One region of the Lysinibacillus sp. UGB7 genome, then DNA from elsewhere that is predicted to be linked to it. Evidence: riboswitches for the same ligand, from Rfam matches in the RefSeq annotation. Region 1 holds a riboswitch; the other holds the start of a gene.
The links. A riboswitch is a leader RNA that binds a small molecule or an ion and turns the genes downstream of it on or off. The one in region 1 is predicted to bind lysine.
Positions count from the first base shown of each region.

Region 2: linked by a shared signal. The riboswitch ahead of ACOMCU_RS23955 (aspartate kinase) and the one ahead of ACOMCU_RS19120 (amino acid permease) in region 1 are both predicted to bind lysine.

Region 1 is NZ_JBMGUV010000024.1:75-5,713, reverse strand. It holds gene ACOMCU_RS19135 (ABC transporter ATP-binding protein) at 1-417, opposite strand, end outside; gene ACOMCU_RS19130 (sensor histidine kinase) at 552-1,487, opposite strand; gene ACOMCU_RS19125 (response regulator transcription factor) at 1,492-2,184, opposite strand; gene ACOMCU_RS19120 (amino acid permease) at 2,367-3,830, opposite strand; lysine riboswitch at 4,060-4,236, opposite strand; gene ACOMCU_RS19115 (CynX/NimT family MFS transporter) at 4,416-5,621, shown strand.
Region 2 is NZ_JBMGUV010000039.1:26,471-32,109, reverse strand. It holds gene sdhA (succinate dehydrogenase flavoprotein subunit) at 1-1,294, opposite strand, end outside; gene ACOMCU_RS23965 (succinate dehydrogenase cytochrome b558 subunit) at 1,359-1,973, opposite strand; gene ACOMCU_RS23960 (YslB family protein) at 2,246-2,680, shown strand; gene ACOMCU_RS23955 (aspartate kinase) at 2,835-4,061, opposite strand; lysine riboswitch at 4,430-4,608, opposite strand; gene uvrC (excinuclease ABC subunit UvrC) at 4,649-5,639, opposite strand, start outside.

The DNA.
Region 1 (5,639 bases):
CTGTTTCATGCCAAGTGAAAAGTCTTTTACACGCTTGCTATCCGTTTTGGTTAGCTTTACTAAATCTAGTACATGACTAATTTCATTTTTGTCGTAATACCCCATATATTCGCAATGTAGTTCTAGGGTTTCTCTGGCAGTTAACTTCTCATAGAAAATTGGGTATTCAATAATGGTCCCCATTCTTTTTAGTACTTCGTAGGATTGATCCGTTAATTTTTCGCCGAAGATTTCGATATCCCCACTTGTTGGCTTTGTAAGGTTTGTTAGCATTTTCATTACAGTCGTTTTCCCTGCACCATTGGGACCCAAAAAACCATATATCTCCCCTTTCTTCACATGCATATTGACGTCAGAAGCAACTTCTTTTCCTTCATATACTTTTGTAAGTTGGTTTGTTTTCACAATATAAGTCATCTTTACCTCTCCCTAATATGTGTCTTTCTTTATTATAAAAAGTAAAGCTCTCTATTTTATTACTTGATTCTTACTTATTTCTTAAATGAAGTAAAAAGCCTGTAGAGCATTATCAGCTCCACAAGCAGATTCGTTTAATACATCATTCTTTTTAGAGAAACAGTAAAAACCGTTTTCTCATAGGGGATACTGGAAAGGTGAATGGAGCCATTCATTATTTCTACAAGTCTTTTCGTTATCGTTAAGCCAAGCCCACTTCCTTGGAATGATTTATTTCTTGAATCTTCTAGCGTATACATTCTTTCAAAAACATTATCTACATGGTATTCATCGATACCCTTCCCACGATCCCATACATCAACATATATAGCGACGTCGTCATGTCTAACCACTAGGCCAATTACATTCCCTTCTGCGCCATATGCAAGTGCATTGGACAGTAAATTGTTCAAAATTCTATCCAGTGCTTCTTCATTGCCGAGTGCAAAAACAGGTGTTTCTGGTATTGCAATGTCTATTTTGAGTCCCATAGACGTTACTATATCGTAAAATGACAGGATGTTTTTTCTACAGATTTCACTCACATTTATCTTAGTTATTGGATAATCTGTGTCTCCTGCTTCAATTTTAGCAAGATCGAAGAATGTATGGATAATGCTCAATACTTCCAGTGTTTTAGCATGAACCCCTGAGAGCAATCGTTGTCGCTCTTCACCGCTTATAGGCTTGTCTAGTTGTAGCATCTCGATATATCCAAGGACAACAGTTAGCGGCGTTTTGAGATCGTGTGAAATATTAGCCAGCATCTTTTTCATAGAACCTTCCATTTTCCGATGTGTAGCCAATATTCTTTGATTATGATCCAGTAATGTATTCATAGCATTGAGTAATTGCTTTGTTTCATGATTAGCTGTCGAAACTAGAATTTTTTCATTTGTTTGTTCAGTCATTATGGATTGCAGCTTTTTACGCATGTAATGAATAGTTGTATTTTGATTTTTCTTGTCTTTCACCTGAAAACAAGTAATTCCGATGAGTAATACAATAATAATAGATAGTAACATAACCATACGATCAACCTTCTAACTTATAGCCAATTCCCCATAATGTTTTAATGTATTGGGGATTGGATGGATCATCTTCAATTTTTTCTCGTAGTCTCCTTATATGGACATTGATAATATTTTCATCACCATAGTATTCGTCATTCCAAATCAGTTGATAGATTTGCTGCTTTGTAAATACTCGATTACAATTAGTCGCAAACAGTTTTAAGATGCCAAACTCTTTTGAGGTAAGCTTGACTTTTTGCTGATTTTTTTCTACAGAAAAATTGATAATATCAATTGTTAAATCACCAATTATCAATACATCTTGCTGTTCTTCTATATGATGCGCATACTTTGTCGCTCTTCTTATGGCAGCTTTTACCCTAGCTGAAAACTCCAACATTGAAAAAGGTTTTGCAATATAATCATCGGCTCCTAAGCCTAATCCGAGTGCTTTATCGACATCACTATCTTTTGCGGACATGATAATAATTGGAAGTGCTTCTTTTTGACGAATAATCTTTAAAACTTCTAATCCATCCAGTTTTGGTATCATAATATCCAAAATAACTAAATCAAACGAAGTACTTACGCATTGTTGTACAGCCTCTTCACCATTTAAGACAGAAGTAACGAGATATCCCTCCATCAATAAAAAATTTTCCACCATTTCTCGAATGGCTTCATCGTCTTCTACTAGTAATATATGTTTTTGCATAATATGCACCTCTTCTTAAGAGAAACTTTTCATCATTAAAAATACCTTTTGATTATAATAACTTTCCATATCTATAATACCTTACCATAAAAAAGAAATTCGTAATATTTTTATATAAAATCAAAAAAGCTATCCCGTTCGTCATATTACAATGACTTACAGGATAGCCCTTTAGCTATGTTCTATTTTTCCACTTTCAAATCACAGTCCTTAAGCGGAATCATTTTCGTTTTATTTTTCACTTTAAAGCCAATCCATAATGCTAAAAACAGTGGTATTCCAATGTATGAAACAAATACACCATTCCAGTCAATTGTTTCACCTGTAAAGGCCGTGTAGTTTTGACCAACTACAACAATCATACAAACCGTAAATGCAAAGATTGGTCCAAATGGATATAGCTTTGCTTTATAAGGTAGTAATTTCGAATCTAAGCCTTGAGCCTCAAAAGCTCTACGGAAACGGTAGTGGCTAAAGGCAATACCGAGCCATGCAATGAAGCCTGACATACCTGAGGCATTTAGAAGCCATATATAGACAACCCCGTCACCAAAAAATGATGCTAGAAATGCAAGACTGCCTACTGCTAATGTCGCCATTAAAGCATAAATTGGAATCCCACGGCGACTTAACTTCATAAAGAATTTTGGTGCATGGCCATCCACGGCTAATTGCCATAGCATACGCGATGACGCATATAGCCCTGAGTTCCCCGCCGAAAGCATAGCTGTTAAAATAATCGCATTCATCAGGGAAGCCGCAAAGGCAATTCCTAATCGATCAAATACTAGCGTAAATGGAGATACCGCAATATCTTCAGATAGTAAACGTGCATCTGTAAACGGAATGAGCATACCAATTGCTGCAATCGCTAAAATATAGAATAAAATAATACGCCAGAAAACGGATTTCACTGCTTTTGGAATATTTTTTCCTGGGTCATCTGTTTCCCCAGCTGTAATGCCTAGAAGCTCTGTCCCTTGGAACGAGAATCCTGCTGCTAAGAAGATACCAAATGTAGCAAGGAATCCACCATGGAATGGCCCATCGCTAATGAAGAAATTCGTGAAGCCTACGGGTGCTTGCCCTCCCAAAATCCCAAATATCATCAGAATACTGATAATAATGAAGATAATAACGGTTGCCACCTTGATCATGGCAAACCAATATTCACTTTCACCGTAGCTTTTTACCGATAAAAGATTAAATGATAGTACGATGGCAATAAACAATACTGTCCAAAGTGCTGACGAGCTATCTGGGAACCAGTATTTCATAATTAGAGAGACAGCTGCAATTTCCGCTGCAATCGTAATAGCCCAGTTATACCAGTAATTCCAACCAAGTGCAAAACCAAGTGCTGGATCTACAAATTTACTTGCGTACGTACTAAACGAACCCGATGAAGGCATATAGGCAGCCATTTCTCCTAAGCTCGTCATTAAAAAATACACCATAATGCCAATTAAGGCATAAGCAAGCAATGCGCCACCAGGACCCGCCTGTGCAATGGCACCACCACTAGCTAAAAATAGCCCAGTACCAATTGTGCCGCCTAACGAAATCATTGTTATATGACGACTTTTTAGTTCTTTTTTCAACTTCGGCGGTTTATGCCCAAGCTGATTAACTTTTATTTCACTCACGTTAAAGCTTCCTTCCTTTTATAAGAGGTCCTCATATTCACCTCGACGTAATTGTACCCATTGTTTTTACGCTTCATAACCATTGCGTTTAGGTACAGTAAATTAATGCGTACATATCAGTTAGCGGAGATACTATTTTTACGTAAGTAGGTAATAAAATACCTACCGAATAGAAATAAAAAACGCCATCACATGAACGTTGTGATGGCTAAGTTAATCCCCAGTTCTTTCAAATGATAGCGCAACACGTCATTCCAACGTGACAGTTCTGTTCCTTTCGGAAACAGCCCCAGCATGAGGTTTTCAAGTCCCCTCACACTTCGGCGGTATTTCCTTTCAGCTAACATCTTTAATGCTTGTCATTTCCATTAGCGTACTTATAAATACCGCGACCTCTACCTCAATACAAACATGAGGCATGTAATTATTAAATTTATGATGTTATTCAGTCTATCATACGACCTTTGACATTTCAATAACAATAGTAATGTTCAATATTTTGTGAATTTTCTACCATTTTTAATAGTATGGTAAAGTGGTATAGTTGTTCGAATTATTAATGTTTTAATTCAAGGAGGATTTATTTTGACAACTAATGAACATTCTACTTATCCTAGCAAAAAAATTAGCTGGAAGGGAAAAACTCTGTTACTTGTCATCGGTGTTATTTTTATAGCTTCTACATTACGGATGCCACTAACTGTCGTTGGTCCCATTATTTCTTTCATTCGTGAAAGTCTTGGCATTTCCAACGTACTCGCTGGCTTTTTGACAACAATTCCATTACTAGCTTTTGCGATAGTATCACCGTTTGCACCAGTTGTTGCACGCAAATTAGGCATTGAATTGACATTGTTTTTATCCACGATCTTATTAGCATGTGGCATTGTCACACGCTCCCTTGGTACAACTACATTACTCGTTCTCGGAACGGTACTAATTGGCGTTGCCATTTCTTTTGGTAATGTGCTTATTCCAGGCTTACTGAAATTGAAATTTCCTTATCATGTTGGTTTACTAATGGCTTTCTTCACGGTGTCGATGAATCTTTCAGCAGGTGTAGGTGCGGGTATTAGCTATCCAGTAGCCCATTCGTCCCTTGATTGGCAAGGCGCTCTCGGGGTAGCTCTTATTCTAGTTGTCTTAACAATTTTGGTTTGGATTCCACAATTGCAAGCAAATAAACCTGAACCTACTGTCGCATCTATGAAAACGCGTATACCTTTATGGAAATCACCTGTAGCTTGGGCTGTTACGGGCGCAATGGGGTTACAATCACTCATATTTTATACGACAGCGGCATGGATTCCTGAAATTTATATTGCCCAAGGTCTCGCTGCCGACCGTGCTGGCTGGATGTTTTCAACCATGCAGTTTTCACAAATACCTATGGCTCTAGTTGTGCCTATTATTGCAAGCAAGATGAAATCCCAACGTCCACTTGTCGTCATTTTTACAGTATTTTATTTAATCGGCTTTACTGGTTTGGTAATGGAGTGGACAAGTTTTGCAGTTCTCTGGATGGTACTTATTGGATTAGCTGGGGGCGCTTCATTTGCGTTAGCGATGATGTTCTTCACACTGCGTACACGCACTGCATATGAGGCGGCTGATTTATCAGGTTTTGCACAATCTATTGGCTATTTACTTGCAGCAGTTGGACCCATCCTATTTGGTTATTTGCATGATTTATTAGGGGGCTGGAACATCGCTGGCTGGCTCTTCGTCGTGGTGGCAACGCTACTGTTCTTCTGCTCTATGAGAGCTTCTAAAGATGAATATGTAAATTAATTGATCTAACTCAAAAAA
Region 2 (5,639 bases), on a different contig from region 1:
CTTCTTTTACGCGTGCATCATATACTTCTTGTGGAATATCTTCAGCATGCTTTTTAAGGTGTTTTACGTAATCTACTGCGTTTGGACCAGCAACCATACCACCATAAATAGCAGATAATAATGAGTTTGCACCAAGACGGTTTGCACCATGTTGAGAGTAATCACATTCACCTGCAGCAAATAAGCCAGGAATTTCAGTCATTTGGTTGTAGTCAACCCATAATCCACCCATTGAATAGTGAACAGCTGGGAAAATTTTCATAGGTAATTTACGTGGATCATCGCCTACGAATTTTTCGTAGATTTCAATAATACCACCAAGTTTAATATCTAATTCATGTGGATCTTTATGAGAAAGATCTAGGTATACCATGTTTTCGCCGTTGATACCAAGTTTTTGGTTTACACAAACGTCAAAAATTTCACGTGTTGCAATATCACGTGGTACTAAGTTACCGTATGCAGGATATTTTTCTTCAAGGAAGTACCAAGGTTTACCGTCTTTGTAAGTCCAAATACGTCCACCTTCACCACGAGCAGATTCTGACATTAGACGGTTTTTATCGTCCCCTGGAATTGCTGTTGGGTGAATTTGAATGAACTCTCCATTCGCGTATGAAGCACCTTGTTGGTAAACGATAGAAGCAGCAGAACCTGTATTGATAACAGAGTTCGTTGTTTTACCGAAGATAATACCAGGGCCACCAGTCGCCATGATTACAGCGTCTGCGCGGAATGATTTAATTTCTTCTGTACGCATATCTTGCGCAACGATACCACGACAAACGCCGTCAGGATCGACTATTGCACCAAGGAATTCCCAGTGCTCATATTTATTAACTAAACCAGCTACTTCGTGAGAACGAACTTGCTCGTCTAGTGCGTATAGTAATTGCTGACCAGTTGTTGCACCAGAAAAGGCTGTACGGTGCATTAAAGTCCCACCGAAACGACGGAAGTCAAGTAAACCTTCTGGTGTACGGTTGAACATTACACCCATACGGTCCATTAAGTGAATAATACCAGGGGCTGCATCACACATACCCTTAACTGGTGGTTGATTCGCTAGGAAGTCCCCACCGTATACTGTATCGTCAAAGTGAATCCAAGGAGAATCCCCTTCACCTTTCGTATTAACCGCACCATTAATTCCGCCTTGCGCACATACAGAGTGTGAGCGTTTTACAGGAACTAATGAGAATAAATCAACTTCAGTACCAACTTCAGCTGCTTTAATCGTTGCCATCAGACCGGCTAGACCGCCGCCGACAACAATTATTTTGCTTTTCGCCATGATTATTTCTCACTCCTCTTAAAAAATTGCAATGATTGCATGTCCTCTTTTAGTTTTCACGTACTTACACAAAAGCTAAAATTGCAGCCACACCCATAACACTTAGAATTACGAAAATAATGTTTGTTACATAAGTAGCAATCTTTTGAGCCTGAGGAGATTGTGTAATACCCCAGCTTACTAAGAATGCCCATAAACCGTTTGATAAGTGGAAAGTTGCTGATAAAATACCAACAATGTAGAATCCAAGCATGAATGGATTTGCAACAATATCTGCCATCATGTCATATTCAACGTGCGCTCCAAGTGCTTTTTGAATACGAGTTTGGAAAATGTGCCATGCAATGAAAATCACTAGGAATACACCAGTGAAGCGTTGTAATGAGAACATCCAGTTACGGTATGTGCTAAAACGACCTGTATTTGGTGTAGCTGTAAAAGCAATGAACACACCATAGAAAGCGTGGAACATTAATGGGATATAAATAATTACCCATTCCATTAGCAACAATAGAGAATGTGGAACTAATTCCATCGCCCCTGTTGCATCATTGTAAGCTTCTTCACCGCCAACAGCAGTGAAGTTTAATGACAAGTGGAACGCCAAAAACAAACCTACTGGTATGACACCAAGTAGAGAATGTAAGCGGCGCCATAAAAACTCTCGATCTTTCGACAAGACTGTTACCCCCCTTAGTACTTAAAATAGCACAACAAAAGAAGTCACCATTTTGTAAATGAAACTTCATTGACTGTGTATTTCATCATGGTACAATATTATGACATGTTTATTGTACTCTCAAGAGCTACGAGCGTCAAGGCAACTCGGAGTTTTTAATAGCCCTTATTAAAGTAATAATCTAGTACATGATGCGTCATTTTTTCTCGAAAAATCTATCTTTACTTTATCACTACCAAATTATAAGAAAATTCTAAGAAAGAAGGATATCAATGTTAAATACTCCATCTCCTACAATCTCATCATTTGGGTATGAGATAATTCGCGATCATATTCTATCTTCCATTCTTGGTAAACATGAAGATGAAGTGCTTTATTGGGCTGGAAAAGAGCTTGCTCGGAAGTTCCCCTGTAAAAGTCAAGAAGAACTTATCGCATTTTTCGCAGATGCCTGCTGGGGTACTCTAGAACTTACGAAGGAATCAAAGGATGGACGTATCTTCCATTTAACAAATGAGCCAGCACTTTTACAGCTTAGAAATCGAAGCTTTCGACTTGAAGCAGGATTTATAGCGGAGCAGATTCAGCAAGCAAAAGGCTATTTGACTGAGTGCTATGATGAAAAACGCGAAAAACAACAGCTTATAATGTTTACCGTCAAGTGGGATGTGAAGGAACGTATCATGAACACCATTCCGACAGAGTAATCGAATAAGGATTGTCATTCCATTAAATGGTGAATGGCAATCCTTTCTTACTTTAATATCACTATCAGCACTGTCTGAATATTCACTAAAGTTACAAATTGTTATAAACAAATTATACAGAATGCGTCCTTGATTTTCGACACACCCCCATTATCTATTCTTGAAGCGCTTCAGCTAAATTAAACTCCGCATGTAAAGCATTAGCTGCTTGAATCATATCGTCCTGTGGTACGACTACGGATACTTTAATTTCTGAGGTACTTACCATTTTCACAGGGATGCCCTCACGACGTAACCGATCAAACATACGTGCAGCAACACCTGGGTTGGACGCCATTCCCGAGCCAATAATCGAAACCTTCGCTAGGCCAACTTCAAAATCAGCAAAGCTAAAACCCAATGATAATTTACTATTTTCTAAAACGTGTAGAGCTTGTGCAAATTCCTCTTTCAAAATCGTAAAGGATACTGACGGCTTTAAGCCATCAATAATAGCTTGTACGATAATATCTACATTGATGCGATTCTCTGCCAGTACCGTAAACATATCTGCTAAGGATGCATCAGAATAAGCATCATACCCGACTGTTAAACGAATAATGTCTGATTCAAAAGCAACACCACGTACGATTAAATTTTTTTCCACTTCAACTTCCTCCTTTAATAAGGTACCTGTCACATCCAGCTCACACGAACGAATAATGACAGGGATTTGGAACTTCTTCGCGAGTTCCACTGCACGTGGATGTAAAATATGCGAACCTAAATTTGAAAGCTCTAACATTTCATCATACGAAATTTCCTTTAACTTTTTCGCGCCTAAAATATGATTGGGATCTGCTGTATAAACGCCTTCTACATTTGTGAAAATATCTACTCTTTCAGCATTGATTGCTGCAGCGATGGCAACCGCTGTCGTTTCCGCCCCACCTTTACCGAGCGTTGTAATATTCTGAGCCCCATCAATGCCTTGTTCACCAGCAACTACTACGATTTGACCCTGCGCTAAATGTTTTTCAATACGATTGACAGCAACGTCTCCAATGCGTGCGTTGCGGTGCTTGGCATCAGTTAGTAAGCCTGCCTGCCAACCGGTTAAAGACACTGCATCATAACCTGCTTCCTGAAGAGCAATCGCACATAACGCACTTGCAACTTGTGAACTTGTTGAAAATAGTACATCCAGTTCACGCTTTGAAGCATCGTCCGATAAATCGCGAGCCATCTTTGCTAACTCTTTTGCAGTACGTCCCATTGCTGATGTCACAACCACTACATCTAGTCCACGATTTTTTTCGGCAACTGCCTTTTTTGCGAACTCCTGAATACGATCTGTTGACGCTATCGCTGCTCCACCAAATTTTAGTACAATTCTCGTCATCGTTATCATTCTCCTTCTAACTCATTTACGCCTCAGTATAATTTGGATACGGATTGTGACTTGTACTGACAAAAGTCATTCTTATCAACTGCCACCTGTGCTCTAGCCAATATGAAGTTAATCACTTAGCTGTCGATACAAGTATCCTGTTGCTTTCGCTCAGATAGCTTACCGCAGTGAGGGCCGATTTTAGCGTACAATCCGCAACTGTATCTCCGCAGTCTAGCAAACCATTTTGGTATTCATCACCCACTTTGAGAAATTGAGGATACATGAATGATGTAAAAGAAACATGCTGGGAACATCAAAAAGGCAGCCCCACATAATGTGAGAGCTGCCTGCAACATGTACAATATAAAATCTTGCGCATGTGTGATAGCTCTCCGAAACATCAAGAATCGACAGTCTTACATCTCTTAAATGCAAAACCAGTAAAGTATCGGAAACAACGATACTCCACTTCGGCAAGCTTCCCTTTCGCACATCATCAAAGGGTTTGTCCACCCTCCAATATGCTACTATTTAACCTTGCACCTCTATCATCACTAAAATAGTGAATATAAACTTATATTTACGTTAGCATATGTCTAGTCCTTTGACAATGCCTCTTGCTGAAAATAAGCGTAAATATTACTTGCTAAATTAACGGGCATACCCGCTTCTTGTAATGCGAGCTCACTCGCCTCACGTATTTTCTTCACCGAGCCAAAATGCTTTAGCAACTGTTGTTTTCTCTTCGGTCCAATACCCTCAATGCCATCGAGTACCGATTGGATCGCATTTTTCTCGTGCTGTTGTCGGAGGAATGTAATCGCAAAACGATGCACCTCGTCCTGAATACGTTGTAATAAATAAAAGCCGTCGCTTGTACGTTTTAACGCTATTACTTCTGGAGGATCCCCAAATAAAAGCTGTGATGTATTGTGCTTATCATCTTTTGCTAAGCCAGCAATTGGCATGACTAGGCCAAGCTCATCTTCTAACACTTCTCGCGCAACTTCCATTTGCCCTTTACCACCGTCAATCAGTACTAAATCTGGCAATGGCAAGCCTTCTTTTAATACTCTTGTGTAACGACGACGAATCACTTCCTGCATTGCACCATAGTCATCATGCTTTGCAGCAGTGCGCGTTTTGTACTTACGATATTCTTTCTTAGCTGGTTTCCCATCAACAAACACAACCATTGCCGAGACAGCATCTGCACCGTGCATATGACTATTATCAAATGCCTCAATGCGTAGTGGCGCAGATATGCCCATTGCCTCACCGAGTGCCTCACACGCACCAATCGTTCGCTCTTCTTGTCGTTCAATGAGTTGGAACTTAGCCTTAACCGCAATTTCAGCATTTTTTGTCGCCAACTCGACCAGCTCTTTTTTCTGACCACGCTTTGGTGTAAGCACCTTCACAGCAAGTAAGTCCGTTAAAATTGTTGCATCAATGGACTGCGGAATAAAAATTTCTTTTGGCTTAATATGCTCAAGCTTCTCATAAAATCGCCCAACAAATGTTAAAAATTCTTCCTCTGCATCCTGGTAAATCGGAAAAATCGAAACATCTCGCTCAATCAGTTTG